2 regions of the Streptomyces sp. NPDC051133 genome follow, and region 2 is predicted to be linked to the other one. Evidence: riboswitches for the same ligand, from Rfam matches in the RefSeq annotation. Region 2 holds a riboswitch; the other holds the start of a gene.
The links. Region 2 has a riboswitch for guanidine ahead of AB0N17_RS06690 (multidrug efflux SMR transporter). Riboswitches for the same ligand answer to the same signal wherever they lie in the genome.

Region 1 (15,005 bases), on a different contig from region 2:
ATCAGCCCGGTCAGCCAGGCACCTGCGAAGGAGACGGTGATCGCGGGAGCGATGACCAGCAGCGGACCGAGGTGGACGTCGGCCGGAACCAGCTGGTCCACCACGGTGATGACCACGATGAGCGCGATGGGAAGCACCAGCAGCGCATGGCTCGACTGCCACGGCTGCCGCATACCCGCAGCGCCTCGCCGGACGTCCACGTCTTCCACAGTGCACCCTCCGGGTGACGGCTGCCGAACGCACGCCCGGCGGATCCGGCCGACCTAGGGTCTTTCCTTCGGATCAGGCCGGCTCCGGCCGACGGGGCTTTCCGGCCGACCCGAGCGGGGTCTGGTGCGTGCAGCTGCAAGGCGGAGGAGGGAGACAACGCGGAGCGTTGGGGACCGACGACAACGCCGCAGATGTGCGTGCCAGACCCCGCGACCCCGGCAAGATCCGAAGGAGAGGGCCTAAGGCGCGGCGGCTACCGGACGGCCACCTCGGGCGGGCGTTCTCGCAGTGCGCCGTAGGCGATGAAGTAGGCGGGGACGCGCCGCACCCAGCGCGACTCGGCGACCAGGTGCGCCAGCCGCCGGGCCCTCGCCGCGCTGCCGAGGGGCGGCCGGCCCTGGAGGACGGGGGCGATGAAGCGGGCGTGAGCCGCCCGCTGGAGGGCCTGGGTGAGGACGGCGGTCGGCCTGCGGCGCCGTTGCAGCCCGCGCACGTCACGCGGGCGTACGGTCCCGCGGCGCAGGGGCTCGGCCAGATAGCGGGCGGCGGCCACGGCGTCCTGCACCGCGAGGTTGATCCCGATGCCGAAGACCGGGGACATGGCGTGCGCGGCGTCGCCGATGCACAGCAGGCCGGGCCGGTGCCAGTGGCGCAGCCGGTCCAGGCGTACGTCGAGGAGCTTGACCTCGTCCCAGGAGCGCAGGGCGTGCGTGCGGCCGGCGATCCAGGGGACGGCGGCGGTGAAGTCCGCGAGGAAGGTGTCGAGACCCGCGGCCCGGCGCCGGGTGTCCGCGCCCTTGGGGATGAGTGCGGCGCACTGCCAGTAGTCGCCACGGTCGATCATCGCCGTCAGGAAGCGGTCGCCGACGCCGCCGACGAGTCCGCGCGGGTCGCCCTCGTGGCGTGGCAGGCGGAACCACCAGGCGTCCATCGGGCAGTTGAAGCGGTGCAGGCCCAGTTCCGGGCGGGACCGGGCGAGCGAGCCGCGGCCGTCGCAGGCGACGGTGAGGACGGCGCGCAGCTCTCCGGTGCGGCCGTCGCAGGTGCGGTAGCGCACCCCGGTCACCCGGCCGGACTCCAGCAGGAAGGAGGTCGCCTCCGTGCTCATGCGCAGGTCGAACGTCGGCTCGCGCCGGGCCTCGTCCGCGAGGAGGTCCAGCAGGTCCCACTGCGGCACCATCGCCACGTAGTTGTACGGGCCGGGCAGCACCGCCAGGTCGGCGACCGTCACGGCAGAGCGGCCGGTTCCGACGGGCAGCTGGACGGTGCGCACCCGGCGCTGCGGCAGCCGGGCGAACCGCTCGGCGAGGCCCAGGTCGTCCAGCAGCGCCAGGGTCGAGGGGTGGACGGTGTCACCGCGGAAGTCGCGCAGAAAGTCGGCGTGCTTCTCCAGGACCGTCACGTGGACGCCGGCCCGGGCCAGCAACAGGGCGAGCACCATGCCCGCGGGGCCGCCTCCCACCACACAGCACGTGGTCCGCTCCATCGCAGTCCTGCCCTTCGCCGGAGCAGTAATTCATCGCCAGATGAATATTGTACTCCTCGGCGGCCCGCCTTCCGAGTCCCGGCAGGGCCGGGCAGCCCCACAGCCGGCCTCGGGGCCGCGTGGTAGCGTCCGGGCGGCGGCTCGGACGTGCCTGCCCCGGACGAGAGGTGCGCCGTACCCGGCCCGCAAAGACGACGCACGCGCGGAGACATCGTGGACACCGGCACGCACCCGATCGACTTCACCTCCACCCCTCCCCGGGGACGCCCGTTGCCGGCGCGGTGGATCCACGGCTCGCCCTCGGCCAAGCACAACACCGACCCGGACATCCAGGTCCACGCCTACGACGAGCACACCTTCGTCCTGCGGCAGAACAAGGCGGTCCACTACGAGGCGCCGTTCCTGTTCCTGCTGTGCGGCAACGAACGGGCCGTGCTGATCGACACCGGCGCCACGGAGTCCGCCGAGTTCTTCCCGCTGCGCCGGGTGGTCGACGGGCTCCTCGCGGACTGGCTCGCCCTGCATCCCCGGGACGACCACCACCTGCTCGTGCTGCACACCCATGGCCACGGTGACCACGTCGCGGGCGACGGCCAGTTCGCCGGCCGCCCCGGCACCACGGTGGTGGCCGCCGACCGCGCCACCGCCTGGCCGTACTTCGGGTTCGACACGGACCCGGAAGCGGTCGCCCACGTCGACCTGGGCGGCCGGGTCCTGGAGTGCCTGGCCACCCCGGGCCACCACGAGGCGGCCGTCACCTTCTACGACCCGGCCACCGGGCTGCTGCTGACGGGCGACAGCGTCTATCCCGGCCGGCTCTACATCCAGGACGTCCCCGCGTTCACCCGCAGCATCGACCGCCTGATCGAGTTCGCCGACCGCCGGCCGGTCACCCATGTGCTCGGCTGCCACATCGAGATGACCGGCGAGCCCGGCGTGGACTACCCCGTGCGCACCACCTACCAGCCCGACGAGCCCCCGCTCCAGCTGACGCCCGCCCACCTGCGCCGGATCCGGGAGGCGCTCGGCCGGCTCGGCGACGACCGCACCCGGCAGGCCTCCTCCGACTTCGTCCTCTGCCCGCACTCCTGACCGCTCCGGGCCGCCCCTCGGCCGGTCAGGCGGCCGTCACCTCGGCTTCCCCCGCCCGGTCGCGGTGGATCGGCGTCTTCGCACCGGTCAGGGGGGCGCCCGTCCCGCCCCGCCTGGTGGCGACGACCTCCGCCACGATCGACAGGGCGGTCTCCTCCGGCGTACGGGCGCCGAGGTCAAGGCCGATCGGGGACCGCAACCGGGCCAACTCGCTCTCGCTCACGCCTTCTTCGCGCAGCCGCCGATTGCGCTCCTCGTGCGTGCGGCGCGAGCCCATCGCGCCGACGAACGCCACGGGCAGCGCGAGGGCCGCCTTCAGCAGGGGTACGTCGAACCGGGCCTCGTGGGTGAGCACGCACAGCACCGTGCGGGCGTCCGTCGGGGTGCGCCGCAGGTAGCGGTGCGGCCAGTCGACGACGACCTCGTCGGCGCCGGGGAAGCGGTCCGGTGTGGCGAAGACGGGGCGGGCGTCGCAGACGGTCACGTGGTAGCCGAGGAACTTGCCGGCCCGCGCCAGCGCCGACGCGAAGTCGACCGCGCCGAAGACGATCATGCGCGGGGGCGGGACGTTCGACTCGACCAGCAGGGTGACGCCGCCGGGGCAGTGCGAGCCGTCCTCCGCGATGTCCAGGGTGCCGGTGCGGCCCGCCTCCAGCAGGGCCCGGGCCTCGCCCGCCGCCGTCCGGTCCAGCTCGGGACGGCCGCCGAGACCGCCCTCGTACGTGCCGTCCTCCCGCACCAGCAGGGCACGGCCGAGGAGTTCGGCCGGACCGCGCGTGACCCGGGCGAGGGCCGCGGGCACCTCCCGGGCGGCGGCCGTCACCGCCGCACCCAGGACCGCGCGGGCGGGCCCCTGCCCGACCACCGGCGTGATCAGGACGTCGATCGTCCCGCCGCAGGTCAGCCCTACGGCGAAGGCGTCCTCGTCGCTGTAGCCGAAGCGTTCCGTGACGCTCTCGCCGGTCTCCAGCGCCTCCCGGCACAGGTCGTACACGGCGCCCTCCACACAGCCGCCGGAGACCGAGCCGATGACACTGCCCGCGCTGTCGACGGCGAGGGCGGCGCCGGGACCGCGCGGTGCGCTGCCGCCGACGGCCACCACGGTGGCCACCGCGAAGTCCCGGCCCTCCTCGCACCAGCCGAGCAGCTGACCGGCGATGTCAAACACGCGGCGCTCCCGCCAGGATGACGCGGTCGGGCCTGATCGGAAGGCTGCGGTGCCGTACACCGGTCGCGTGCCAGACCGCGTTGGCGACGGCGGCCGCGGCGCCCACGATGCCGATCTCGCCGATGCCCTTGATCCCGACCGGGTCGGCCGGGTCGGTGTCGTCGATCCAGTCGGCCTCGATGTGCGGCACGTCGGCGTGGGTGGCCACGTGATAGCCCGCGAGGTCGGCACCGACGTGGCCGCCCGAGGCACGGTCCCGGACCGCCTCCTCGTGCAGTGCCATGGAGATGCCCCAGATCATGCCGCCCCGCAGCTGGTTGCGTGCGGTGAGCGGGTTGACGATCCGGCCGGCCGCGAAGACGCCGAGCATGCGCCGCACCCGCACCTCGCCGGTGGTGACGTCCACGGCGACTTCGGCGAACTGCGCCCCGAACGAATGGCGTTCGGCCGGAGCGAGGGCGCCGATGGCCGCGGTGGTGTCCGACCGCACCGTGACGCCCTCCGGGGGGATGTCGACGCCCAGGGCCAGCCGCTCACGCAGTTCGCCGGCCGCGGCCGTGACGGCCCAGGACCAGGAGCGGGTGCCCATGGAGCCGCCGGCGATCATCGCGGGTCCGAAGTCGCTGTCGCCGATGCGGACGCGGACGCGCTCCGGGGGCGCGCCCAGCGCGTCGGCGGCGACCAGGGTGAGTGCGGTACGGGCCCCGGTGCCGATGTCGGCCGCGGAGATCCGGACGGTGTAGGTACCGTCCGGGTGAGCGGTCGCGGTCGCGGTCGACGGTGCGGCGCCCGAGGGGAAGGACGCCGCCGCCATGCCGGTGCCGAGCAGCCAGCGGCCGTCCCGGCGCCGCCCCGGACGCGGGTCGCGGTCCGCCCAGCCGAACCTGCGGGCGCCCTCCCGGAGGCAGTCGGGAAGGTTGCGGCCGGCGAACGGCAGGCCGGAGACCGGCCCCTTGTCGGGTTCGTTGCGCAGGCGCAGCTCGATCGGGTCGAGCCCGCACTTCTCGGCGAGTTCGTCGAGCGCCGCCTCCAGCGCGAAGGATCCCGGTGCCTCGCCCGGGGCGCGCATGAACGTCGGGGTGGGCACGTCGAGCCGTACCACGCGGTTGGCCGTGTGGTGGGCGTCGGCGTCGTACATCACCCGCGCCGGCGCGGCGCTCGCTTCGACGAACTCGTGCACGGTGGAGGTGAGGCTGACGGAGCGGTGCTCCAGGGCGCGCAGCCGTCCGTCGGCGTCGGCGCCGAGCCTGACGTGCTGGGTGGTGGGACTGCGGTAGCCCGCGAGCGAGAACATCTGGCGGCGGGTCAGGACGACCCGCACGGGCCGTTGCAGGACGGTCGCGGCCATCACGGCGGCGACCTGGTGGGCGCGGACGCCCTTGCTGCCGAAGCCGCCGCCGACGTGTTCGGAGCGTACGCGCACCGCGGACGGTTCGAGCGAGAAGAGGTTGGCGAGTTCACCGACGACCCAGGTGGCTCCCTGGTTGGAGTCGATCACCTCGAGCCGGCCGCCGTCCCAGCGCGCGGTCGCCGCGTGCGGCTCCATCGGGTTGTGGTGCTCTTCGGGGGTGGTGTACTCGGCGTCCACGACGGCGTCCGACGACGCCAGCTCCGCGTCGAGGTCGCCCTTCTCCGTCACCCCGGGCATGTGGCCGTCCACCGGGTAGGCGTCCGGGTGCTCGCCGTCGAAGCCGGTGTCGTGGGGCTCCTGTTCGTAGTGCACCACGAGCGCTTCGGCGGCCTCCCTGGCCTGCTCGGACGTCTCGGCGACGACCAGTGCCACCGGCCAGCCCAGGTGCGGCACCCGGTCGTGCTGGAAGACGGCGCAGGTCGGGTCCGGCTTCCCCAGGAGGCCGGTGTACTCGGTGTCCAGGCGCAGGGCGTTGCGGTGCTCCAGGACGGCCAGGACGCCCGGCATGGCGAGCACGGGGTCGGCGTCGATGTCACGGATGCGGCCGCGTGCGACCGTGGACAGCACCAGCCAGCCGTGCGCGAGGTCCGCGAAGGGGACCTCACCGGCGTAGCGGGCGGCTCCGGTGACCTTGTCCCTGCCCTCCACGCGGGTGTGCGCGGTGCCGACGGAGGGAGCCTGGACGGATGTTCCGGCGGTGACCGTGGTCATCGGGTGGCCTCCTCGGCGAGTTCGGACAGGACGGCCACCACGAGGTTGCGCATGAGGGTCACCTTGTATCCGTTGTGGGGCAGCGGCCGGGCCGCGGCCAGTTCGGCGTCGGCGGCGGCCGCGAAGGTCTCGGCGTCGGCCGGCGCGCCGGCCAGCACGCGCTCGGCGGCCACGGCCCGCCACGGCCGCGAGGCGACCGCGCCGAAGGCCAGGCGGACGTCGCGGACGACACCGTCACGGACGTCGAGCGCGGCGGCGACGGACCCGATGGCGAACGCGTACGAGGCGCGCTCGCGCACCTTGCGGTAGCGCGAGACGGCGGCGACCGGGGCGGCGGGCAGCACCACATGGGTGATCAGCGCGCCCGGCGGCAGGGCGGTCTCGCGGTGCGGGCTGTCACCGACGGGCAGGTAGAACTGGGCGAGCGGCAACTCCCCTGGCCCGTCCGCCGTTTCGAACTGGACGACGGCGTCGAAGGCGGACAGGGCCACGCCCATGTCGGAGGGGTGTACGGCCACGCAGTGGTCGGACGCGCCCAGGATCGCGTGGTTGTGGTGCTCGCCCTCGACGGCCGGGCAACCGCTGCCGGGGACCCGCTTGTTGCACGGTTTGGTGACGTCGGTGAAATAGCCGCAGCGAGTGCGCTGCAGCAGATTCCCGCCCACCGTGGCCATGTTGCGCAGCTGGCCCGACGCACCGGCCAGCACCGCCTGCGCCAGGGCCGGGTAGCGGCGCCGGACCTCGGGATGGGCGGCCAGGTCGCCGTTGGTGACGGTGGCGCCGATGCGCAGCCCGCCCTCCGGCGTCGACTCGATGTCGTCGAGCGGGAGTTCACGGATGTCGACGAGCCGGGCGGGCCGTTCGACGCCGGTCTTCATGAGGTCGACGAGGTTGGTGCCGCCGCCGAGGAAGCGCGTGTCCGGATCGGCGCCGAGCAGCGCGACGGCGCCGGAGACGTCGGACGCCCGCTGGTAGTCGAACTCCCTCATGCCACGGCCTCCTTCGCGTCCGCGCCGACGCCGGCGCGCTGCGAGGTCGTCCCCGCTTCGCCGCCGCGCTCCGCGTCCGCCCCTGCTTCGGCGGCCCGGGCGACCGCCTCGACGATCGAGACGTACGCGCCGCAGCGGCACAGGTTGCCGCTCATCCGCTCCCGGATCTCCTCCGCGGACAGGGGCGGTGGCCCCGCCTCGGGCCTGACGTCGCCGGTGACGGCGCTCGGCCAGCCCGCCGCGTGTTCCCGGATCACCCCGATCGCCGAACAGATCTGCCCCGGGGTGCAGTAGCCGCACTGGTACCCGTCCAGGTCCAGGAAGGCCTGCTGCACCGGGTGCAGCCGTTCCCCGTCGGCCAGGCCTTCGACGGTGGTGATCTCGCGGCCCTCGGCGGCCACGGCCAGCTGCAGACACGCGACGGCCCGGCGCCCGTCCAGCAGGACCGTACAGGCGCCACATTGGCCCTGGTCACAGCCCTTCTTGGTGCCGGTCAGATCGAGACGCTCGCGCAGCGCGTCGAGCAGGGTGGTGCGGTGATCGACGGGCAGTGTGTACTTCTCTCCGTTGATCTTCAGGGTGATGACACTGGACGCCGATGAGGCCATGAGCAGCTTCTTTCGCATTTCCAGGACAGACGGGAAGCGGACGGACGGGACGCGGACAGTGGGGACGCGGTCCGGCCGCCGGCGTACGGGCGGCGCGGGAGGAGTGCGTGGTGGGGGGCTCCGCAGGGGTGGGGCGATGTGCGGAGCGCTCGGTCGAAGTCGTGGCTGCCGACTGCCGTGGGGCCGCGTCCGCCGCTATCGTGGACGTAACCGGACAGCTGTCCGCTACCTGAGAACGTAACGGACAGCTGTCCGGTTAGCAAGAGCGGGGTTCAGGCCAGAACCCTCGAGGAGGACGCGTGCCCGAGAAGAAGGACACACCGCTGCGCTCGGACGCGCAGCGCAACCGGGAGCGCATCCTGGACGTGGCACTCACCGAGCTGACGCGCTGCGCGGACACCCCGCTGAGCGTGATCGCCAAGAAGGCGGGCGTCGGCCAGGGCACCTTCTACCGGAACTTCCCCAACCGTGAGGCGCTCGTCCTCGAGATCTACCGCCACGAGATGCAGCAGGTCGCCGACAGCGCGGCCCAGTTGCTGGCGACCCTGGCGCCGGACCGGGCCCTGCGCGCGTGGATGGACCGGCTCGCCGAGTTCGCCATGGCCAAGGCCGGCCTGGCCGACGCGATCCGGCAGGTCACCGGCGCCCCCGGAGGCCCGGCGAAGCCCTCCCCCACACCGGTGGCCGCCGCCGCGGAACTGCTGCTGCGCGCCAGCGAGGAAGCCGGCACCATCCGCCCCGGCATCAACGGAGAGGACTTCCTCCTGACCATCGCCGGTCTCTGGCAGCTCACCCCGCGCGACGACTGGCAGCCACGCGCCGCCCGGCTCTTCGATCTCGTCATGGACGGGCTGCGCGCCGGGGCGCCAGGGCGGCGCGGCCGCTGACGGGGCGGCCCGGCGCACCGCCCGGCCCCGCACGGCCGGGACCGGGTCACCCGGCGCGATTCAGAGGTTTTCCCGTACGACCCGCTCGGCCACTTCGTGCTCGGCGGCCGCCGGGTCGAGCTCGCTCACGCTCAGCAGGTCGGTGTCGTCGTTGAGGTGCCGCTCCCACGCGGCGGCCATGCGTTCCCGCTGCTCCTGGGGCAGTTGCTGGACCTGGTCCCGGCTGGCGGGCGACAGCGCGTGGACAAAGCGGTGGACAGGGTCGGTCTCCATGGCCGTTCCTTGCGTCGCGGTACCGTCTCGTGCCTGGTGGTGACGGGTGTGCCGAGACATGTGCCCTGACGCCCCCTCATGGATGCGCCCCGGCGCACATGTCACCCGAAGAGACGGGCAGTGGGCCCCCTCCGCCGAAGGGGGCCCACTGCGCGCACCGGCTCATGCGCCGCCGTCACCCGGCGCCACCGGGATGTCAGCGACGGTGTCCGCCCTCGTGGCCACCGTGGAGGACACCGCCGTGCCGCTCCTCGCCACCGTGGAGGACACCGCCGTGCCGCTCCTCGCCGTGGTGCCAGTCACCCTCGCCGCGATGCCGGTCGTCCCCGTCGCGCCGGCCGTCCCCGTCGTGCCGGCCACCGTTGTCGGCGCGGTGGTCGTGGCCCCAGCGGCCCCCGTCGCGCCGGCCGTCGTCGTCGGCGCGGTGACCGCGGCCCCAGGAGAAGTCGTCGACGAAACGGCCCTGGTCGTCGCGGAGGGTGGCCGTGTCGGAGTCGTTGCGCCACACGTACGCGCGCCGGTCCTGGTACAGGTCGGTTCTGGTGTCCCGGCCCACGCCGGTGTGCACGCGGACGGTGGCACCGCCCTCCAGCCGGACGTGACGGAAGGTGTACGTGTGGCCGTCCTCGTCCGACAGGGTCCAGCCGCCCAGGTTCATCCCCCGGCGCGCGTGGTTGGTGATGTCCACCCACTCGCTGTTCAGCGAGCGGTGGGAGCCGATGCCCCGGCCCGGGAAGGCGTGCTGCACGTCGCTGATGAACACGCCGCTGCGGCCCGGGCGGTGGTGGTCGGCGGCCTGGGCCGGCAGCGCCGCCGCCCCCACCACCGCGGCGGCCACGGCGGCGGCAGCGGTGAGGCGACGGACAGAGGCAGAAACGGATACGGACACGAAGGTCCCCCTTCACAGGGAGTGCGGGTGGCGGCCGGAGTGGCCGCACCCCCACACCGTGCCCGACTCATCCCGTATGTGAGGGAAATGCTCGGGCAGTTACAGATTCCGAACGGTTTCGTGACGGTTGCTTGAAATATGCATTCGGCACCGAAGGTCTCGGTCGTACGTCTCGCAGCGGTAGCCTGCTGATGAGGGCAGCCATGACCGATGAGGTGCGCATCCGGCTCCTCGGCGGGTTCGCCGTGGCGGTCGAGGACCGCCCGGTCGCCGCCGGGGCGTGGCGGCTGCGCAAGGCCCGGGTCCTGCTGAAACTGCTGTGCCTGGCCCCGGGCCACCGCCTGCACCGGGACCGGCTCTACGACGTGCTCTGGCCGGATCTGGACCGGTCGGCCGCATCCAACAACCTGCACCAGGTGCTGCACTCCGTGCGGCGTGCCCTGGCCTCCGCGGGCGCGTCGGGTGACGTCGTCGTACTCCGCGACGACCTGGTGCTGCTCGGGCCCGACGGAGGCGTGCACGTCGACCTCGACGCGTTCCACGAGGCGGCCGGGCGCGCCGCGGACGGCGGCGGCATCGCGGACTATCGGGCCGCGCTCGCCCTGGCCGGTCCCGGTCTGCTGCCGGAAGACCGGTACGAGTCCTGGGCGAGCGAGGCGGCCGAGGCGCTGCAGACGCGCCGTACCGCGCTGCTGCTGGGGCTCGCCGCGGCGTTGGAGGACGCTCACCACACGGCCGACGCCGTCGAGACGCTGCGCGCCCTGATCGCCGAGGACCCGCTGCACGAGCCCGCTCACCGCTCGCTGATGCGGATCCTCGCCGACGCCGGGCGGCGCCGGGACGCCCTGGCCGTCTACGAGCGGCTGCGGGACACCCTCCACCGCGACACCGGCGCCGATCCCGACCCGCAGACCCGCCGCCTGTACCGGGCGCTGCTGGCCGACTCGGTCGAGGCACCGGAGCGGCCCCGGGAGGCCGTACGGCTGCGGCTGCCCGTGCCGGCCACGGCGCTCATCGGCCGGGACCGCGAGATCGCCGAGGTGGAGAAGCTGCTCGGGCGCAGCCGACTGCTGACTCTCACGGGGGCGGGTGGCTGCGGCAAGACCCGGCTCGCGCTGGCCGTGGCGGGGCGCCGGGCCGGTGACTTCCGGGACGGGGCCTGCTTCGTGGACCTGGCCGGGCTCGCGGAGCCCGGCCTGCTGCCCGAGGCGGTCGCCGCGGCCCTGGGGCTGCAGCTGCCGCCGTCCGGCGGGAGCCGGGCAGCGCTGATCGCCCAGCTCGGCGGCCGGGAGCTGCTGCTGGTGCTGGACAACTGCGAGCACCTGATCGACGCGTGCGCCGTCCTGGCCTCGGAGGTCGTCGGCCGCTGCCCGGGCGTCCGTGTGCTCGCGACCAGCCGGGAGCCGCTGCGCAGTTACGGGGAGCGGACCTTCAGGGTGCCCTCGCTCGGGCTGCCGGATCCGCGCCGGCTGCCGTCCGTGGCGGACCTGGGCCGTTTCGCGTCGGTACGGCTGTTCGTGGAGCGTGCCGCCGACGCGGACACCGGATTCCGGCTGTCCGAGGAGAACGCGGCCGCCGTCGCGCAGATCTGCTTCCGGCTCGACGGGATGCCCCTGGCACTGGAGCTGGCGGCCGCCCGGGTGCACGTCCTGGCGCCCCGTCAGATCGCCGAACGCCTCGACGACGCCCTGACCCTGCTCGGCCGCGGCAGCCGGCACGGTGTGACCCGGCAGCAGACGCTGCTGGCGACGCTGGAGTGGAGCCACCGGCTGCTCGACGACGAGGAACGGCGCCTGTTCCGCCGGCTGGCCGTCTTCGTCGGCGGACTCTCCCTCACCGCGGCCGAGGAGGTGTGCGCGGACGGCGGGGACGGCAGCCCGGTGCTGGACCTGCTCGACCGGCTGGCCGACAAGTCCCTGGTCCTCGTGGAGACCCGGCGGGAGGAGGTCCGCTACCGGCTGCTGGAGACGATCCGGCAGTACGCCGGGGACCGGCTGCGGGCCGCCGGGGAACGGGCGGCCACCGAGGCCGGGCACCGGCGCTTCTACCTGGCACTCGCCGAGGCCCGGGACCGTGAGCCGCCCACCGGTGTCTCGGGGGCGACCTCGCTGGAACTGGAGGCCGACTACGGCAATCTGCGCGCCGCCCTGCGCTCCCTGCTGAGCCACGAACCGGACGACGCGCTCCGGCTGGCCGTGGCCCTGCGCTCGTTCTGGCCGGAACGCGGGCACCTCGCCGAGGGCCGGCGGTGGCTGGACGACACCCTGGCCGCCGCACCCGAGCCGTCCCCGCAGCGGGCGAAGGCGCTGATGGGACAGGCCGTGCTGGCGATCCGCCTCGGGGACTGCTCCCCGCTGGAGGACATCGCCGAGCAGATCGTCGGCATCCAGCGGCGGCGGCCCGATCCGCGGGCGGCCGCCCACGCACACGCCCAGCAGGCGGTCCTGCTGTGGATGCGGGGTTCGTGGGACCGCGCCCGCGCCGCCCTCGATCTGGCCCGCGCACTCGCCCGGGACGCGAGCGAGCCCTCGGTCCTCGCCGCCGCCGCGCACCTCGCGAGCGTCTGGGCCGTCTGCCGCGGCGAGGGCCCCGCGGCCCGTGCGGCGTGCGAGGAGAGTCTGCGGATGCTCGATGACGCCGAGGCGGCGGGTGAACCGTTCTTCCCGGTCATGACGCCCGGCTACGCGGTCGAGGAGGACGACGCCGGGCAGGTGTCGCTGTTCTTCGAGGAGACGGTGCTCGCCGGCCGTACCGTCGGCCGGCGCCGGGCACACGGCTACGCCCTCGCGCAGTCGGCGTGGGCGAGCCGCCTCGACGGCGATCCGGGCGCGGCCGCCACGGCGGCGGAACGCGCTGTCGACTGCTTCCGCGGGCTCGACGACCCGCACGGCGAGTCCCTGGCCCTGAACACCCTCGGCAACATCCACCGCAGCCACGGCGCGCACGACGCGGCGCGCACGTATCTGGACGCGGCGCTGGCGATCAGGCGCCGGCTCGGTGACCGCCGGGAGGAGGGCATCAGTCTCGGCTGTCTCGGCCTGCTCCACCTGGCCGACGGCGACACCCACAACGCACGGGCGGCCCTCGCCCGTGTCCTCGCGGGCTTCGAGGAGACCGACGACTTCCCGGGCATCACCAACAGCCTGCTGCACCTCGGTCTCGTCGCCCGGGCCGGTGGGGACCCGGCACGCGCCCGTGCGCTGATGACCCGCGCCCAGCGCCTGGAGGACGTCGCCGGATCGCGCTCCGCCGCCGCCTGGGTCGCGCTCGTGCTGGCGCAGCTGCTGTGGCAGGCGGACGAGCGCGAGGCCGCCGCGGCGACGGCGGCCCGGGCCGGTGACCTCTTCGCCCGGCTCGGCGGCGCACGGGGGCCGGCCGCCCTGAGGCGCGCGACGCCATGGGCGGCCACCGGCAAAGCCGCTGCTGAGTGAGTGCTAAGAGGCGCTCCCTACGGTCGTGGGCGTCAGCGAGAAGCACTCACACCAAGGAGCCGACCATGTCGATCGACACGGCACGGGGCATCCTGGGGGACGCCACCATCGCCGAGCTGGAGGCGGGCCTGCGCGGCAGCGTCGTCCGCCCCGACGACGCGGAGTACGACCGGGCCCGCGCGGTCTGGAACGGGGCCCACGACAAGCATCCGGCCATGATCGTGCGGTGTGCCGGGACGGCGGACGTGATCCGCGCCGTCGAGTTCGCGCGCAGCCAGGACCTCGAGGTCGCGGTGCGCGGCGGTGCGCACAGCATCGCGGGGTTCTCGACCTGCGACGACGGGATCGTCATCGACCTGTCGCCCATGAAGGGTGCCGTCGTCGATCCCGTGCGGCGCCGGGTGGTCGCCCAGGCCGGCATGACCTGGGGCGATCTCGACCGCGAGACGCAGGCCTTCGGGCTCGCCGTCACCGGCGGCCTGGTGTCCACCACCGGCATCTCCGGATTCACGCTCGGGGGCGGAGTGGGCTGGCTGCTGCGCCGCCACGGGCTGGCCTCCGACAACCTGACGGCGGCCGAGGTCGTCACGGCGGACGGCCGCGTGGTCCGCGCCGACCCGCACCAGCACCCCGAGCTGTTCTGGGCCCTGCGGGGCGGCGGCGGCAACTTCGGTGTCGTGACGTCCCTCGAGTACCAGCTGCACCCGGTCGGGCCGCAGGTCCTGGCCGGCCTGATCGTCTATCCGCTCGCGGAGGCCCGCAAGGTCGTCACCGGCTGGCGCGAGCTGATCGCGGACGCTCCCGACGAGCTGACGACACTGGTCAACCTGACGACGGCACCTCCCCTGCCGTTCCTGCCCGAGGAGGTCCACGGCACCCGCGTCGTGGTCGTGCTCGGCATGTACGCGGGCGACCCCGCGGCGGGTGAGCCGGCCGTCGGCCCGCTGCGGACGCTGGGCACGCCCCTCGCCGACCTGATGGGCCCGATGCCGTACACCGCGATGCAGTCCATGCTCGACCCGCTGTGGGAGGCCGGTGCCCACAACTACTTCACGTCGGCGTTCATCGAGCCGTCCGACGCCGCGGTCGACGCCCTGCTGCGCCGGCACCTGGCGTCGCCGGCGTCCTCCGGCGAACTGCACCTGCATCAACTGGGCGGTGCCTTCGCCCGGGTGCCCGCCGACGCCACGGCCTTCAGCCAGCGGGACGCGAGCGTGTTGTGCAACGTGATCGCGCGGTCCCCCGACGCGTCGGGTTTCGACACCGCGGTCGCGTGGGCCCGCGGGGCCCGCGAGGAGATCGCGCGGCACGGGCACGGGACGATGTACGTCAACTTCACCGGCGACTCGGCCCGGGACCGGGTGCGTGCCTCGTACCCCGACGCGGTCCACGAGCGGCTGGTGCGGGTCAAGGACGCCTACGATCCGACCAACCTCTTCCACCTCAACCAGAACATCCGGCCGTCGTCCGCCGCGTGAACGGGCCGCCCTGCCGGCCCGCCGGTCCGGCAGGGCCGGCGGCCCGGCAGCCGGCCGTCGTGGATCACAGCCGTGCGGCTCACGACAGGGGCCGCACGAGGGCGATGAGGAGGGCGACGTCGTCGTGGTCTGCGGGGTGCCGGAGCTGCCGGAGGAGCCGCTCGCAGCCTTCCTCCACCGTGCTGTACGGCGGTGTCAGCAGACGCAGAAGGTCTGCCAGGCGCTCGTCGATGGGGTCGTTGCGGGTCTCGACCAGCCCGTCGGTGTAGAGGACCAGTTGGTCACCGGGTTCCAGGTCGAGGGTGGTGGTCTCGAAGGGCACGCCGCCGACGCCGAGCGGTGTGCCCGTGGGCAGGTCGAGCAGTTCCGGTG
Region 2 (15,005 bases):
CGATACAGGCGCCCGCCACGTACAGGGCGGCGGCCGTGCCGGTGATCTGGCCCGAGGTGATCGACAGACCGCTGCCGGGCTCGGACAGCCGGCTCGCGATGTTGCCGACGACCGTGACCTCCAGGCCGTCCAGGATCCATACGGTGCCCAGGCCGATCACGATCGTCCAGTGCCAGCGGGACCAGGGCAGGCGGTCCAACCGGGCGGGGATGGTGGTGGTGATGGTCCGTCCGGTCTCCGGCGATGCCGCCTCGGCTGCGCTCATGGGCTCCCTCCTCGTCGAAGGACGTCCCCCGGGAAGAGCGGGGGACGGCACCAAGCGGGTGCCCGCAACCTGCGGAATCAGTCGGCACGGAGCGCGGACGACTCAAGCCCGGAAGCCGGTCGGCTCAGGCCCGGAGCCCGGACGACTCAGCCCGGAGCCCGGTCGGCTCAGGCGCGGAGCCCCGACGACTCAGCCCGGAGCCCGGTCGGCTCAGGCCCGGAGCCCGGTCGGCTCAGGCACGGAGCCCCGACGACTCAGGCCCCCAGCGCCCGCGACACCACGTAGATCAGCAGACCCGCCAGTGATCCCACCACCGTGCCATTGATCCGGATGAACTGCAGATCGCGGCCGATGTGCGCCTCGATCTTCCGGGTGGTGTGCTCCGCGTCCCAGCTCGCCACGGTGTCCGTGATCAGCGAGGTGATCTCCTTGCGGTACGTCGTCACCACGTGCACCGCCGCGCCCTCCACCCAGCTGTCGACCTTGCCCTGCACCTTCGGCTCGGTCGCCATCCGCCGGCCCAGCGACAGCAGCGCCCCCCGCACCCGCAACCGCAGCTCACTGCGCTCGTCCTCCGCCGCCGCCACGATCATCGACCGTACGGCCGTCCAGGCCGACGCGATCAGATCCTGCACCTCCCCCCGGCCCAGCACCTCACCCTTCAACCGCTCCACCCGGGCCCGGGTGTCCGTGTCGGACTGCAGATCGGAGGCGAAATCCGTGAGGAAACGGTCCAGCGCGCCACGCGCCGGATGCGAGGGCATGTCCCGCATCTCCGTGACGAACCGCAGCAACTCCTTGTAGACCCGCTCCCCCACCTTCCGGTCCACGAACCGCGGCGTCCAGCCCGGCGCACCGCCCTCCACCGCCACCATCACGTCGTCCCGGTGCAGCACCAGCCAGCCGTGCGCACGGGCCACCACCAGATCCACCGCGCGCCGGTGCCCTCCGTCGGCGACGATCTTCTCCAGCATCTTCCCCACACCCGGCGCGATCTCCTGCACGTTCGCCCGACGGGTGATCGCCTCCCCCACCACCACCTGCACGTCCGAGTCCCGCAACACCGTCAGCGCACCCCGCAACGCCGTCGCCAGCTCCGCCGTCACCCGGTCCGCATGCTCCGGCTCCGCCAGCCAGGCCCCCAGCCGACTGCCGATACCGACCGCCCGCAGCCGCTGCCGCACGACCTCCTCGGAGAGGAAGTTCTCCCCGACGAACTCCCCCAGCGAGACCCCCAGCTGGTCCTTCTTCGTCGGAATGATCGCGGTGTGCGGAATGGGCAGCCCCATCGGATGCCGGAACAGCGCCGTCACCGCGAACCAGTCGGCCAGCGCGCCCACCATGCCCGCCTCGGCCGCCGCCGCCACATACTGCGTCCACTCCCCGGCACCCTCGTGCCCGGCCGCCTTCGCCACCACATAGACCACCGCCACGAACAGCAGCAACGCGGTCGCCGTCAGCTTCATGCGCCGCACCCCGCGCCGGCGCTCCTCGTCGGCCGGAGTGAAGGCCGTCATGGTCCGGTACGACGTGGCCCGCGCCGGTCCTGCCGTCTCCGTAGGTTCCATCAGCTCCACCCGTCAGCTCCACCCGCTCGGTGATCCCGCACACAATTGTCCCTTCCTGACCGACTCCCGGAACGGAACAAGAGTTCCCGGCGTCTGTCTGGACGGGAGTCCTGGGCAGGGCCCTGTCATCTCCCCGCACCCCATGCCGCATCATGGAGTGACCTAGATCGGAGCCCCGGGCTCCCATCTCCCGAGGAGAACAACAAAAGCGTGGCCAAGCGTCATGGTTATGCAGTACTGACTGCGCTCGTCGCGCTGGTCGTGGCACTGTCCGCCGCCATATACGTCACCGTGGCAGCCGACGACGGCACACCCCGCAGCGCCCTCACCGACAACCGCGCCCACCGCGACTCGTCCGCCGCCCCCGTCTCCGCGGGAACCTGGGTCGGCTCCTGGTCCACCGCCCCCGTGGGCGGAGAACCCGGCACCGAGACGAACGGCATGGCAGGCCACTCGGTCCGCAACGTCGTACACGCCGACACCGGTGGTACGAGTGCCCGCATCACACTGTCCAATCTCTACGGCCAGTCACCGCTCACCCTCACGCACGCCTCCCTCGCCCTCTCCACCGGAGACGCCACCGCGGCGGCCGACCCCCAGACCATGCGGCGCCTCACCTTCAACGGCGGCACCGGCGTCGTCATACCCGCCGGCGGACAGATCGTCAGCGACGCCGTCCGCCTCACCATCCCCCACGGCAGCGACGTCCTGGTCACCACCTACTCCCCCACCCCCTCCGGCCCGGTCACCTACCACCCCCACGCCCGGCAGATCTCCTACGTCGCCGCCGGCGACGCGACCGAGGACGCCACCGGCACCCCGTACACCGAACAGACCTCCTACTGGCGCTACTTGACCGCCCTGGACGTCCTCAGCAACGAGGCAGACGGCACCGCCGTCGTCTTCGGCGACTCCATCACCGACGGCATAACCTCCACCACCGGCGCCAACCACCGCTGGCCCGACATCCTCGCCGGCCGGCTCCGCACCGCCCTCGAAGGCGGACAGCAACTCCCCCGCTACAGCGTCGTCAACGAAGGCATCAGCGGCAACCAGGTCCTCGCGGACGGACTCGGCCGGCCCGCCGAGAACCAGAGCGGCCTCGGCCGCTTCGGCCGCGACGCGCTCTCCCACCCCGACGTCAAGGTCGTCGTCATCGACCTCGGCATCAACGACATCATCCGCAACCCCCGGCTCGCCGACCCGGACCGCATCACGGCCGGCCTGCGCACCCTCGTCCGCCAGGCCCACGCCCGCGGACTGAAGGTCGTCGGCGCCACCCTCATGCCCTTCCGGGGCCACCGCGGCTGGACCCCCGCCCGCGAGGCGGTACGCCTGCAGGTCAACGCCCAGATCAGGTCCGGCGGGCTGTACGACGCGGTCGTCGACTTCGACAGGGCCCTCCGCGACCCCTACGCCCCGCAGCGCCTGCGCCCCGACTACGACTCCGGCGACCACCTGCACCCCAGTGACCTGGGTTTCGCCAGGATGGCCGAGGTCTTCGACCTGCGCACACTGGGCGGCGCGGGGCAGGCGGAACTGTAAGCGGGGCAGACGAAACCGTCACCGGGCGGCGAGGAATACTGACGGGCATGACCCGCTTGATCCTCGCCACCCGCAACGCCGGAAAGATCACCGAACTCAGGGCGATCCTCGCCGAAGCAGGCCTGCCGCACGAGCTGATCGGCGCCGACGCCTACCCCGAGGTCCCCGACGTCAAGGAGACCGGCGTCACCTTCGCCGAGAACGCCCTGCTCAAGGCCCACGCCCTGGCCCAGGCCACGGGCCTGCCCGCGGTCGCCGACGACTCGGGCCTGTGCGTCGACGTCCTGGGCGGCGCCCCCGGCATCTTCTCCGCCCGCTGGGCCGGCCGCCACGGCGACGACCAGGCCAACCTGGACCTGCTGCTCGCCCAGCTCTCCGACATCGCCGAGGAACACCGGGCGGCACACTTCGCCTGCGCGGCGGCCCTGGCCCTGCCGGACGGCAGCCAGCGGGTGGTCGAGGGACAGCTCCGGGGCGTCCTGCGCCACGCCCCCGCCGGCACGAACGGCTTCGGCTACGACCCGATCCTCCAGCCGGAGAACGAAACCCGCACCTGCGCGGAACTGACCCCGGCGGAGAAGAACGCGATCAGCCACCGGGGGAAGGCGTTCCGGGCCCTGGTACCGGTCGTGCGGGAGCTGCTGGGCTGAGCAAGAAGGGGCCGCCCGGCCGGACGGCCCCTCTCATGTGCGGTCGGTGGGACTCGAACCCACACGGGATTTCTCCCACGGGCACCTAAAACCCGCGCGTATCGCCTATTTCGCCACGACCGCCCCAAAACGGACAATTAGCCTGCAGGCTGTTTTGCCTCGCTCAGTGTACGGGGCCGCTCTTTCGTCGTCCGCCCCCTCGGCACCAGGTGCGTGTGCCGGCATGGCAGTTGGGGCACAGCAGCCGAAGGTGCGGCCCGCCCCGGGTCGTCCCGGTGCGGGCCGCCAGCAGTTGGGTACAGGCCTCTCAGATGCCCAGATCCTTGATGATCTTGGCCACGTGGCCGGTGGCGCGGACGTTGTAGAGGGCTCGTTCGACCTTGCCCTCCTCGTCGACGACGATCGTGGAGCGGATGACGCCCATGTACGTCTTGCCGTAGTTCTTCTTCTCGCCGTACGCGCCGTAGGCCTCGGTGACCTTCTTGTCCGGGTCGGCGAGGAGGGTGACCTTCAGGGACTCCTTGTCGCGGAACTTCGCCAGCTTCTCCGGGTCGTCGGGGGAGATGCCGATGACGTCGTAGCCGGCGGTGGCCAGGACCTCCAGGTTGTCCGTGAAGTCGCAGGCCTGCTTCGTGCAGCCGGGGGTCAGGGCGGCCGGGTAGAAGTAGACGATGACCTTGCGGCCCTTGTGGGAGGAAAGGGACACCTCGGTGCCGTCGGCGTCCGGGAGGGTGAAGGCGGGGGCCACGTCCCCCGGCTGGAGTCGCTCGCTCATCGGGCCAGCGTAACCGGGGGGCCTTGCGGTGCGGTGCGGGCATGAGCTGACAGACTGTCCGGAACAGCATCAGACTTCGGCAGACTTCGGAGGCCGTACGGTGGCGGACACGTCGGACACCAGAACCCCGGCGCAGATCGAGGCGGACATCAAGCGCCGCCGCGACGTGCTGGCCGAGACGCTCGACGAGATCGGGGTGCGGGTGCACCCGAAGACGATCGTCGGGGATGCGAAGGCCAAGGTCGTCGCCAACATCGACCACACGGTCGGGCGGGCGTACGTGCAGGTCAACCGGGCCGTGACCGAGGTGCGGGCGCAGTTCGTGGACGAGGACGGGGCGCTGCGGGTGGAGCGGGTCGTGCCCGTGGCGCTGCTCGCGGTCGGCGTCGTGGGGCTGATCGCCCTGGGTGCCCGACGGCGCAAGGGCTGACCCGGAGGCGTACGGCCGGGGCGAAGGCAGGTAAGTTCGAGGCGTGAGCGCCAACAGAAACGAGCACAGGACCCCCCATCACGACAAGCTGCCCATTCGGATGCTGCACGACCGGGTTCTGGTCAAGCAGGAGACCGGTGAGGGCGAGCGGCGGTCGGGGGGCGGGATCCTGATTCCCGCGACCGCGGCGGTCGGGCGGCGCCTGGCCTGGGCCGAGGTCGTCGCGGTCGGTCAGAACGTGCGGACCGTGGAGCCGGGTGACCGGGTTCTGTTCGATCCGGAGGACCGGGCCGAGGTCGAGGTGCGGGGTGTGGCGTACGTGCTCATGCGCGAGCGTGATCTGCACGCCGTCGCCGCGGACCGGTTCGAGGGGTCGGAGGACTCCACCGGGTTGTATCTCTGATTCACGGATCTCTGATTCACGGATCAGGGCAGAGGGGCCGGTGACGGTGGTCACCGGCCCCTTTGTCGTTGTTTTGCTATGTTCGGGAGCGAGCCCGACGAGACGCGCCGTACCGGGATGCAGGCAAAGACGACGCACCGATGAAGAGTCGTTGCGTCTCGGAAGGTGCCTGTCATGGCGTGGGTTCTGTTGGTCGTCGCCGGTCTGCTGGAAGTGGCCTGGTCGATCGGGATGAAGTACAGCGAGGGGTTCACCCGGCTGGTCCCGAGTCTGTTCACGGGCGCCGGCATCGTCGCGAGCATGGTGCTGCTGTCGTACGCCGCGAAGTCCCTGCCCATCGGTACCGCCTACGGCGTGTGGGTGGGCATCGGCGCGGCCGGGGCGGCGGTGCTCGGCATGGTGGTGCTGGGTGAGCCGGTCACCGCCGCCCGGGTGTTCTTCGTGTGTCTGCTGCTGGTCGCCGTGGTGGGGCTGAAGGCGACCAGCGGGCACTGATGCCGGGGTCAGGCGCCGGGGTCTCCGCCGCCGGCGCCCGCGGCCGTGCCCGTCGTGCCGCCGCCGTCCGTGCCCCCGCCCGCGGCCGTGCCGCCCCCTGGGGTGCCGCCGCCGGTCGTGGTGCCTCCGCCGGTCGTGTCGCCGCCTCCGGTCGGCGTTCCTCCGCCGGTGGTGTCGCCTCCGCCGGTGGTGGTGCCGTCCGTGGTGGAGCCGTCGCCGGCGGTGGTGCCGCCGTCCGTGGTCGGGCCGCCGTCGGTGGGCGTGCCGGTGGTGGTGCCGCCGTCGGTCGGGCTGGCGGTCGTGCCGCCGTTGTCCTGGCCGCCGTCGGTGGTGGTGCCGCCGGTGTTCTGGTCGCCGGTGGTGCCGGGCTGGGCGGAGCCGGAGCTGCTGGGCGCCTGCGGCTGGTCGGCGCCCTGCTGGAGCTGCAGGTCGAAGTCGGCGGACGGCTTGCCGCGCAGGGCGTCGTGCGTGTACTGGGCCCAGATCTGGGTGGGCGGGCCGCCGCCGTTCATACGGGCCTGGCCGAGGGCGCCGTACAGCGGCATGTGCTTGGCGGTGACGGGGTCCTGGCCCATGACGGAGACGACGGTGGCCAGGTCCGGGGTGTAGCCGGCGAACCAGGCGGCGGTGTCGTTCTCGGCGGTGCCGGTCTTGCCGGCCGCGGGACGGCCGGCGTTCTGCGCGGCGGTGGCGGTGCCGTTGTCGACGACGCTCTGCAGGATCGAGGTGGTGGTGTCGGCGGCCTCGCGGCTGACGGCCTGCTTGACGTTCTGGCCGGGGAGCTGGACGTCCTCGGTGTTGTCCTTGGTGATCTTCTCGATGAGGGTGTACGTGCCGTGCTTGCCGTGGTTGGCGAGCGTGGCGTATCCCTCCGCCATGTCCAGCACGCTGGCGGTGGCGGTGCCGAGGGCGATCGACGGGTACGGCTGGAGGTCCGGGGTGGCGGAGGGGATGCCGAGGTCGATCGCGGTCTGCTTGACCTTGGACGGGCCGACGTCGACGGCCATCTGCGCGTAGACGGCGTTCACAGACAGGTCGGTCGCCTTGGTGACGGTGATCTGGCCGTAGGACTTCTGGTCCTCGTTCTGGGGGGCGTAGGTGCCGCCGCTCCAGCCCTGGACGGGGCGTTCGTTGGTGCCGTCGTACATGGTGTTCGGGGTGATGGTGCGGCCGTCCTGGGTGGTCGAGCCGTTCTGGACCGCCGAGGTGAACACGAAGGGCTTGAACGTGGAGCCGACCTGGAAGTCTCCGCGGGTGGCACCGTTGGTGTACTGCTTCACGTAGTCGACGCCGCCGTACATGGCGACGACCTTGCCGGTCTTGGGGTCGACGGAGGCGCCGCCCGCGCGGACGTAGCGGTCGACCTTGTTGTTCTTCTTGTCCAGCTTGGAGATCAGCTGGTCGTGGACGGCCTTGACGAAGGCGTCCTGCCGGTTCTTCTGGATGGTGGTGGTGATGCGGTAGCCGCCGGCCGCGAGCTGGTCGTCGGTGAGGATGTTGTTGGTGGTCAGGTAGTGCTTGACCGCTTCGACGAGGTAGCCGCGCTGGCCGGACAGGCCGGTGGAGATCGTCTGTTCCTTGGGCATGGGGAACGTCATGCCGGCGCGCTTGGACTGGCTGAGCCAGCCCTGCTTGACCATGCCGTCCAGGACGTAGTTCCAGCGGGCGACGGCGGCGGCCTTGTTCTCCGGGTGGGCGACGACGTCGTACTCGCTCGGCGCGTTGACGAGCGCGGCGAGGTAGGCGGCGCGGGCCGGGTCGAGGTCCTTGGCGTCCTTGCCGTAGTAGGCCTGGGCGGCGGACTGGATGCCGTAGGCGTTGCGGCCGAAGTAGCTGGTGTTGAGGTAGCCCTCGAGGATCTCGTTCTTGGACTTGTTGCGGTCCAGCTTGATCGAGATGAAGAACTCCTTGGCCTTGCGGGTGACCGTCTGTTCCTGGGCCAGGTAGTAGTTCTTCACGTACTGCTGGGTGATCGTCGAGCCGGACTGCTTGCCCTTGCCGGTGGCGGTGTTCCAGCCGGCGCGGATCATGGCCTTCGGGTCGATGGCGGACTCGGTGTAGAAGTCGCGGTCCTCGGCGGCCAGGACGGCGTGCTGGGCGTCCTTGGAGACCTGGGCGAGGGTGACGTTCTCGCGGTTGATCTCGCCGTCGCGGGCGATCTGCGAGCCGTCGGCGTAGAGGTAGACGTTGGCCTGCTTGGTGGCGAGGGCGTTGGCGGGCGGGATCTTGACCATCGAGTAGCCCAGGAAGAACAGGCCGATGACGAGCAGGACGCCGATGACGAAGGTGCCGAGGACCATGCGCCAGGTCGGGAACAGCCGTCGCCATCCGGTGCGCTTGGGCCGCTTGGGCTTCTTGCCCTTGCCGGGGGCGGGGGTCGGGGTGGAGGTGGGGGTGTCCGCGGTGGTGGCGGCGAGGGCGGCGGTCCCGGCCTCGGAGGACGGGGCGGGATGCGGGGTGGCGGGCGTGGTGGGCGTGGCGGGCGTGGCGGGCTTCGCCTTGGGCCGGACGCCGGTGCCGGTGCCGTCGCCGGTGCCGTCGCCGGTGCGGGGGCGGGGGGTGGCGGCGCCCGCGGGGGAGGCCTGAGCGGCGGCGCCGAGGCCGGCCGCGGCGGCGCGGGCGGCGCGGGCCTTGGCGGGATCGGCGGGTTCGCCCTTGCGGGGCGCGGTGACGCGGCGCAGCACCTGGGTGCTCTCGGCCGGCTGGTCCTCGCCGGTGTCCTGGGGTCCGCGCGGCGGGGTGACGCGGCGCAGCACCTGGGTACTCTCGGCGGACTGGGGCCGGCGTTTGCCGGTGTCCTCGCCGTCCTTGGTCGTCGCCGGGGTCGGGGCGGGGGTGTCCCCACCGGAGGCGGCGGCCCCGGACGCGGAACTCCCGGGGGACGCCGGGTCGCCGCCACGGGAAGCGGACGAGTCCGTGGAGGGCGCCGGGATGCCCTTGCCGTCGGTGCGGCCGCCGAGGGCCGCCTGACGGGCGCGGGCGACGGAGGCCGTACGGTCGTCGCGGCCCGCGCGTTCCGCGGCCGCACCGGAACGACCCGCAGACGCGCCACCGTCCGAGGCCACACCAGAACGACCCGCAGACGCGCCACCGTCCGAGGCCACACCAGAACGACCCGCAGACGCGCCACCGTCCGAGGCCGAAGCGCCCCGAGCCGCGTCGCCACCGGAGGCCGAAGCACCCCCAGCCGCGTCACCGCCGGAGGCCGAAGCACCCCCAGCCGCGTCACCGCCGGAGGCCGAAGCACCCCCAGCCGCGCCACCGGCCGTCTTCGTCGCGTCCCGAGCCGCCTCACCTGCCGGGTCCGACGGAGCCCGGGCCGGCTTGCCGGGCGTGCCCGAGCCGCTCTTCGACGTGGCCGCGGAGGCACGCGCGGCGTCGCCCGGCGTCATCCGTTCGGCCGTACCCGACCGGTCCCCGGACTTCGCCCGCTCCGGCCTGGCGTCCCCGGGCTCGCCGGTGCCGTCGGCGCTGTCGGTACCGCCGGTGCGCTGCGTCCCCTTCCCCCTCTCGGTGGCCTGCTCCTCGCGGACCTCCGGGGCCCCGGGCCCTTCAGCCGGCAGCGGCTTTTCCGGCGCCACGCCTTCCTTCGGCTGCTGCGGCTGCGGCTCGTCGCTCATGTCGTGCACGGACTCCTGTTTCGCGTCGTACGTTCCTGTACGCCTCGTACGCCTTCTGCGCCCCCGGTTTGAAGACTCTCGCACCTGGCGTTCCGTTCCCGGATTCCAGCACGCTTTGGGCACAAAATGCGTGGCCGGCCGCCGGGCCTCCGGACTAGGCTCCTGCGCTTCGGTGTCGAGGTGTCCGAGGAGGTCGACTGGCGTGGGCGCTGGACGGTTGTACGGGGCCGTCGCGGCGGGGGGATTCAGACGGTACGCGACCTATCGGGCGGCCACTGCGGCAGGGGTGTTCACCAACACGGTCTTCGGGTTGATCCTGGTCTACACGTACCGGGCGCTGTGGGACGTGAAACCGCACCTCGGAGGCTATGACCAGGCGCAGGCCGTCACCTATGTGTGGCTGGGGCAGGCCTTTTTGTCGACCCTCGCGATCGGTGGTGGCGGTGTCGAGGACGAGTTGATCGAGCGCATCCGTACGGGGGACGTGGCGATCGACCTGTACCGGCCCGCCGATCTTCAGCTGTGGTGGCTGGCCGCGGACGTGGGGCGGGCGTTCTTCCAGTTGCTGGGGCGGGGGATGGTCCCGTTCGTCTTCGGGGCACTGTGCTTCCCGGCGTACCTGCCGTCGGACGCGGGGACGTGGGTGGCGTTCTTCGTGGCCGTGCTGCTGGCCATGGTGGTCGGCTTCGGGATCCGGTACCTGGTGGCGCTGTCCGCGTTCTGGCTGCTGGACGGCGCGGGCGTGGGGCAGATGGCGTGGCTGCTGGGTTACTTCTGCTCGGGGATGCTGCTGCCGTTGAACGTGTTCCCGGGCGCGCTCGGCGAGGTCGTGCGGGTGCTGCCCTGGTCGTCGCTGCTGCAGGCGCCGGCGGACATCCTGCTCGGGCACGGGGATCCGCTGAGCACGTACGTCTTCCAGGGCGCGTGGGCGGTGGTGTTGCTGGGTGCCGGGCGGCTGGTGCAGTCGGCGGCGACGCGACGGGTGGTGGTGCAGGGTGGCTGAGCGCGGCCGGCTCGCGGAGAGTGTCCGGGTGTACCGGTTGGTCGCGGGGATGTGGATCAGGTCGACGATGGCCTACCGGGCGTCCTTCGCCATGACCACGTTCGGGAATTTCACGGCGACCTTCTTCGACTTCGTCGCGATCACGCTGATGTTCTCCCGGGTGGACGCCCTGGGCGGCTGGTCGCTGCCGGAGGTGGCGTTCCTGTACGGGCTGTCGGCGGTCTCGTTCGGTCTGGCGGATCTGGTGATCGGGTCGATGGACCGGCTGGGGCGGCGGCTGCGGGACGGGACGCTGGACACGTTGCTGGTGCGGCCGGCGCCGGTGCTGGCGCAGGTGGCGGCCGACCGGTTCGCGCTGCGGCGGCTGGGCCGGGTGACGCAGGGTTCGCTGGTGCTGGGCTGGTCGCTGTCCCGGCTTGAGGTGCACTGGACGGCGGAGAAACTGCTGCTGATGCCGGTGGCGGTCCTGAGCGGCTTCGGGATCTTCTGTGCGGTGTTCGTGGCGGGGGCGGCGTTCCAGTTCGTGGCGCAGGACGCCTCGGAGGTGCAGAACGCGTTCACGTACGGCGGTACGACGCTGCTGCAGTATCCGCCGACGGTGTTCGGCAGGGAGCTGGTGCGCGGGGTGACGTTCGTGCTGCCGCTGGCCTTCGTCAACTGGCTGCCGGCGAGCTATGTGCTGGGGCGGGCGTATCCGCTCCGGCTGCCGGTGTGGGTGGCGTGGACTCCCCCGCTGGTGGCGGTCGGCTGCTGTGCGCTGGCCGGGCTGGCGTGGCGGGCGGGGCTTCGTTCGTATCGGAGTACAGGGAGCTAGCGTGGGCGACTTCATCGAGCTGGAGAACGTCGAGAAGGTCTTCGAGGTGCGCAGGAAGACCGGGTTCCTCAAGCGGGAGCGGCGTGAGGTGCGGGCGGTGGACTCGCTGTCGTTCACGGTGGCGCGTGGCGAGATGGTGGGCTACATCGGTCCGAACGGTGCCGGGAAGTCGACCACGATCAAGATGCTGACCGGGATCCTGACGCCGAGCGGGGGGCGGCTGCGGGTCGCGGGGATCGACCCCTCGCGGGAGCGGTCGCGGCTTGCGCGCCGGATCGGGGTGGTGTTCGGGCAGCGTACGACGCTGTGGTGGGACCTGCCGCTGATCGACTCCTACCGGCTGGCGCACCGCATGTACCGGATTCCGCTCGCCCGTTACCGGGAGAACCTGGACCGGTGCGTGGAACTGCTGGAGCTGGAGGCGCTGTTGGACGTGCCGGTGCGGCAGCTGTCGTTGGGGCAGCGGATGCGCGGGGACATCGCGGCGGCGCTGCTGCACGATCCGGAGGTGCTGTACCTGGACGAGCCGACGATCGGCCTGGACGTGGTGTCGAAGGCGAAGGTGCGGGGTTTCCTGCGGGAGTTGAACGCCGAGCGCGGTACGACGGTGCTGCTGACCACGCACGATCTGCAGGACATCGAGCAGTTGTGTTCCCGGGTGATGGTGATCGACCACGGCCGGCTGATGTACGACGGCCCGCTGGCGGGGCTGCACGAGGTCGGTGAGAGCGAGCGGCTGCTGGTGGTGGACCTGGAGCGGGAGTTGCCGCCGGTGGAGGTGGCGGCGGCGCGGGTGGTGCGGGTGGAGGGGCCCCGGCAGTGGCTGGCGTTCCCGGCGGGGCAGTCGGCGGCGCCGCTGGTCGCGTCGCTCGCGGCTCGGTATCCGCTGGTGGACCTGTCGGTGCGGGAGCCGGACATCGAGGCCGTCATCGCCAAGATGTACGCGGAGAAGGCGGTCTCGTAGGCTGCTGCCATGACCGACGACGCAACGCCGGATCTCCGGGCCTCCGACGCCGACCGTGAACGGGTCGCCGAGGTCCTGCGGGACGCCCTCGCGGAGGGGCGGCTCGACATGGAGGAGTTCGAGGAGCGGCTGGAGGCGGCCTACAAGGCGCGCACGTACGGCGAGCTGGCTCCGCTGACCCGGGATCTGCCGGCGTCCGGTGCCGTCGCGCCGCCCCCTCCGGTCTCGTTCGTCAAGGGGCCGGTTGACGAGGGGGGTTGGGCGTCCCGGATCGTCGGGGGCGAGGGATCCTCGACGGGTGCGATCGCCGTCATGTCGGGGTTCGAGCGCAAGGGCCGCTGGACGGTGCCGAAGCGGTTCAACTGCTTCGCGTTCTGGGGCGGCGGCGAGATCGACCTGCGCGAGGCGAACTTCGCGGACCACGAGGTCGAGGTCAACTGTGTGGCGATCATGGGCGGGATGCAGGTGATCGTGCCGCCGGGCGTCGAGGTCGTCGTCCGGGGCATCGGGGTGATGGGCGGCTTCGAGCACCCGAGGGACGACGGGCCGCCGGAGCCTGGCGCCCCGCGCGTGATCATCGGCGGGTTCGCCTTCTGGGGCGGGGTCGGTGTGGAGCGCAAGGTGACGCGGGCCGAGCAGAGGCGTCTGAAGGAGCAGCGCCGCCAGGAGAAGCTGGAGCTGCGTCAGGAGCGGCACGAGTTGCTCCGGGCGCGGCGCGAGGAGCGGCACGGTCTGCTGCGCGAGCGGCGGGAGGAACGGCGCGAGGAGCGGCGCGAGGAGCGGGAGCGGCGCCGCGGCGGGTACTGAGCCGCGTCCCGCTCCCTCGAGCGCGGGACCTGCTACTTCGTGCAGACCTTCGTCAGTTCACCGGCCGCGTCCGTGACCGGCCCCACGTCGGGGGTCCTGTCGCCGTTCTTGATGGCCGTCCGCACGTTGTCGACGGCCTTGTCGATGTCGTCGACCGCCTTGTTGACGTCGGTGTCGTCGGTCTTGTCGCCGATCTTCTTCAGGTTCCGCTGGATGGAGTCGAGGGAGGCGTCGGCCTGGGAGGGGTCGTCGGCCGCGTTCTCCACGGCCTGCTGCAGGTCGGTGACGCTGTCGGCGATGGAGTCGGCGGTCTGTACGCAGTCCAGGGCTTTGTCGACGGTGTCGCAGCCGGCGGTGAGGCCGGCCGTGAGTGCGGCGAGCGCCACGGCGGCGACGGCGGTGATACGGCGTCGGCTGACGGCCATGGTGGTGTGTCCCTCCCCTGTACGACTGTTCGTACGTGAGACGTCGGGGAGGGCGCGCGGGTTGCCCGCGCGCACCCGTCGTGTTGGCCTGCCCTTTACTTTGCGAGCGTGGCTTCCAGGGCCGCGCGCTGGTGGGCGGTCAGTTCGGCGCAGCCGGTGACCGCGAGGTCGAGCAGGGCGTTCAGCTCGTCGCGGTCGAAGGGGGTGGCCTCGGCGGTGCCCTGGACCTCGACGAAGCGGCCGTCGCCGGTGCAGACGACGTTCATGTCGGTCTCCGCGCGCACGTCTTCCTCGTAGCAGAGGTCGAGCAGCGGGATCCCGCCGACGATGCCGACGGAGACGGCGGCGACGGTGCCGGTGAGGGGCTGCCGGCCGGCCTTGATCAGCTTCTTGCCCTGGGCCCAGGCGACGGCGTCGGCGAGGGCGACGTAGGCGCCGGTGATGGCGGCGGTGCGGGTGCCGCCGTCGGCCTGGAGGACGTCGCAGTCGAGGACGACGGTGTTCTCGCCGAGTGCCTTGTAGTCGATGACGGCGCGCAGGGACCGGCCGATGAGCCGGGAGATCTCATGGGTACGGCCGCCGATCTTGCCCTTGACGGACTCGCGGTCGCCGCGGGTGTTGGTGGCGCGGGGCAGCATGGCGTACTCGGCGGTGACCCAGCCCTCGCCGCTGCCCTTGCGCCAGCGCGGGACTCCTTCGGTGACGGAGGCGGTGCAGAAGACCTTGGTGTCGCCGAAGGAGACGAGGACGGAGCCCTCGGCGTGCTTGCTCCAGCCGCGTTCGATGGTGACCGGGCGGAGCTGTTCGGGGGTACGGCCGTCGATGCGAGACATGCGGATGAGCCTAGCCGCACAGGGGAAGGGGCTCGTCCCGTGCCGGGAAGAGCCCCTCGCCGGTGAGCCGGGGGCTCACATCATGTCTTCGATCTCCGCGGCGATCGGGTCGGCGTCGGTGCCGATGACGACCTGGATGGCGGTGCCCATCTTGACGACGCCGTGGGCGCCGGCGGCCTTCAGGGCGGCGTCGTCGACCAGCGAGGGGTCGGACACCTCGGTGCGCAGCCGGGTGATGCAGCCCTCGATCTCCTCGATGTTGTCGATTCCGCCGAGGCCGGCGACGATCTTCTCAGCCTTGCTGGCCATGTTGCTTCTCCCTGATCCGAACCGATTGGTCGCAGTAACCCACAGTTGGCCCATCTTCGCGAGCGGTCGTGCCGTCCGTGCCGAATGATGGCGATCACG

Region 1: another riboswitch for guanidine. It lies ahead of AB0N17_RS34715 (MBL fold metallo-hydrolase); the one in region 2 lies ahead of AB0N17_RS06690 (multidrug efflux SMR transporter).

What each region holds. Positions count from the first base shown of each region.
Region 1 covers NZ_JBFBBK010000046.1:50,469-65,473, reverse strand. Annotated here, with positions in the region: gene AB0N17_RS34725 (PP2C family protein-serine/threonine phosphatase) at 1-173, opposite strand, end outside; gene AB0N17_RS34720 (FAD-dependent oxidoreductase) at 464-1,696, opposite strand; guanidine-III (ykkC-III) riboswitch at 1,830-1,897, shown strand; gene AB0N17_RS34715 (MBL fold metallo-hydrolase) at 1,910-2,788, shown strand; gene AB0N17_RS34710 (XdhC/CoxI family protein) at 2,814-3,956, opposite strand; gene AB0N17_RS34705 (xanthine dehydrogenase family protein molybdopterin-binding subunit) at 3,949-6,078, opposite strand; gene AB0N17_RS34700 (xanthine dehydrogenase family protein subunit M) at 6,075-7,067, opposite strand; gene AB0N17_RS34695 (2Fe-2S iron-sulfur cluster-binding protein) at 7,064-7,675, opposite strand; gene AB0N17_RS34690 (TetR/AcrR family transcriptional regulator) at 7,975-8,562, shown strand; gene AB0N17_RS34685 (hypothetical protein) at 8,623-8,835, opposite strand; partial or broken gene AB0N17_RS34680 (lamin tail domain-containing protein) at 9,248-9,673, opposite strand; gene AB0N17_RS34675 (BTAD domain-containing putative transcriptional regulator) at 9,928-13,155, shown strand; gene AB0N17_RS34670 (FAD-binding oxidoreductase) at 13,221-14,633, shown strand; gene AB0N17_RS34665 (SpoIIE family protein phosphatase) at 14,713-15,005, opposite strand, start outside.
Region 2 covers NZ_JBFBBK010000004.1:124,876-139,880, reverse strand. Annotated here, with positions in the region: gene AB0N17_RS06730 (MFS transporter) at 1-265, opposite strand, end outside; gene AB0N17_RS06725 (DUF445 domain-containing protein) at 520-1,833, opposite strand; gene AB0N17_RS06720 (SGNH/GDSL hydrolase family protein) at 2,044-3,378, shown strand; gene rdgB (RdgB/HAM1 family non-canonical purine NTP pyrophosphatase) at 3,426-4,028, shown strand; tRNA gene AB0N17_RS06710 (tRNA-Leu) at 4,067-4,151, opposite strand; gene bcp (thioredoxin-dependent thiol peroxidase) at 4,336-4,803, opposite strand; gene AB0N17_RS06700 (DUF3618 domain-containing protein) at 4,904-5,233, shown strand; gene AB0N17_RS06695 (co-chaperone GroES) at 5,277-5,636, shown strand; guanidine-III (ykkC-III) riboswitch at 5,707-5,775, shown strand; gene AB0N17_RS06690 (multidrug efflux SMR transporter) at 5,811-6,131, shown strand; gene AB0N17_RS06685 (transglycosylase domain-containing protein) at 6,140-8,887, opposite strand; gene AB0N17_RS06680 (ABC-2 family transporter protein) at 9,954-10,754, shown strand; gene AB0N17_RS06675 (ABC transporter permease) at 10,804-11,568, shown strand; gene AB0N17_RS06670 (ATP-binding cassette domain-containing protein) at 11,570-12,532, shown strand; gene AB0N17_RS06665 (DUF1707 domain-containing protein) at 12,542-13,339, shown strand; gene AB0N17_RS06660 (hypothetical protein) at 13,372-13,764, opposite strand; gene rph (ribonuclease PH) at 13,860-14,597, opposite strand; gene AB0N17_RS06650 (PTS glucose/sucrose transporter subunit IIB) at 14,673-14,906, opposite strand.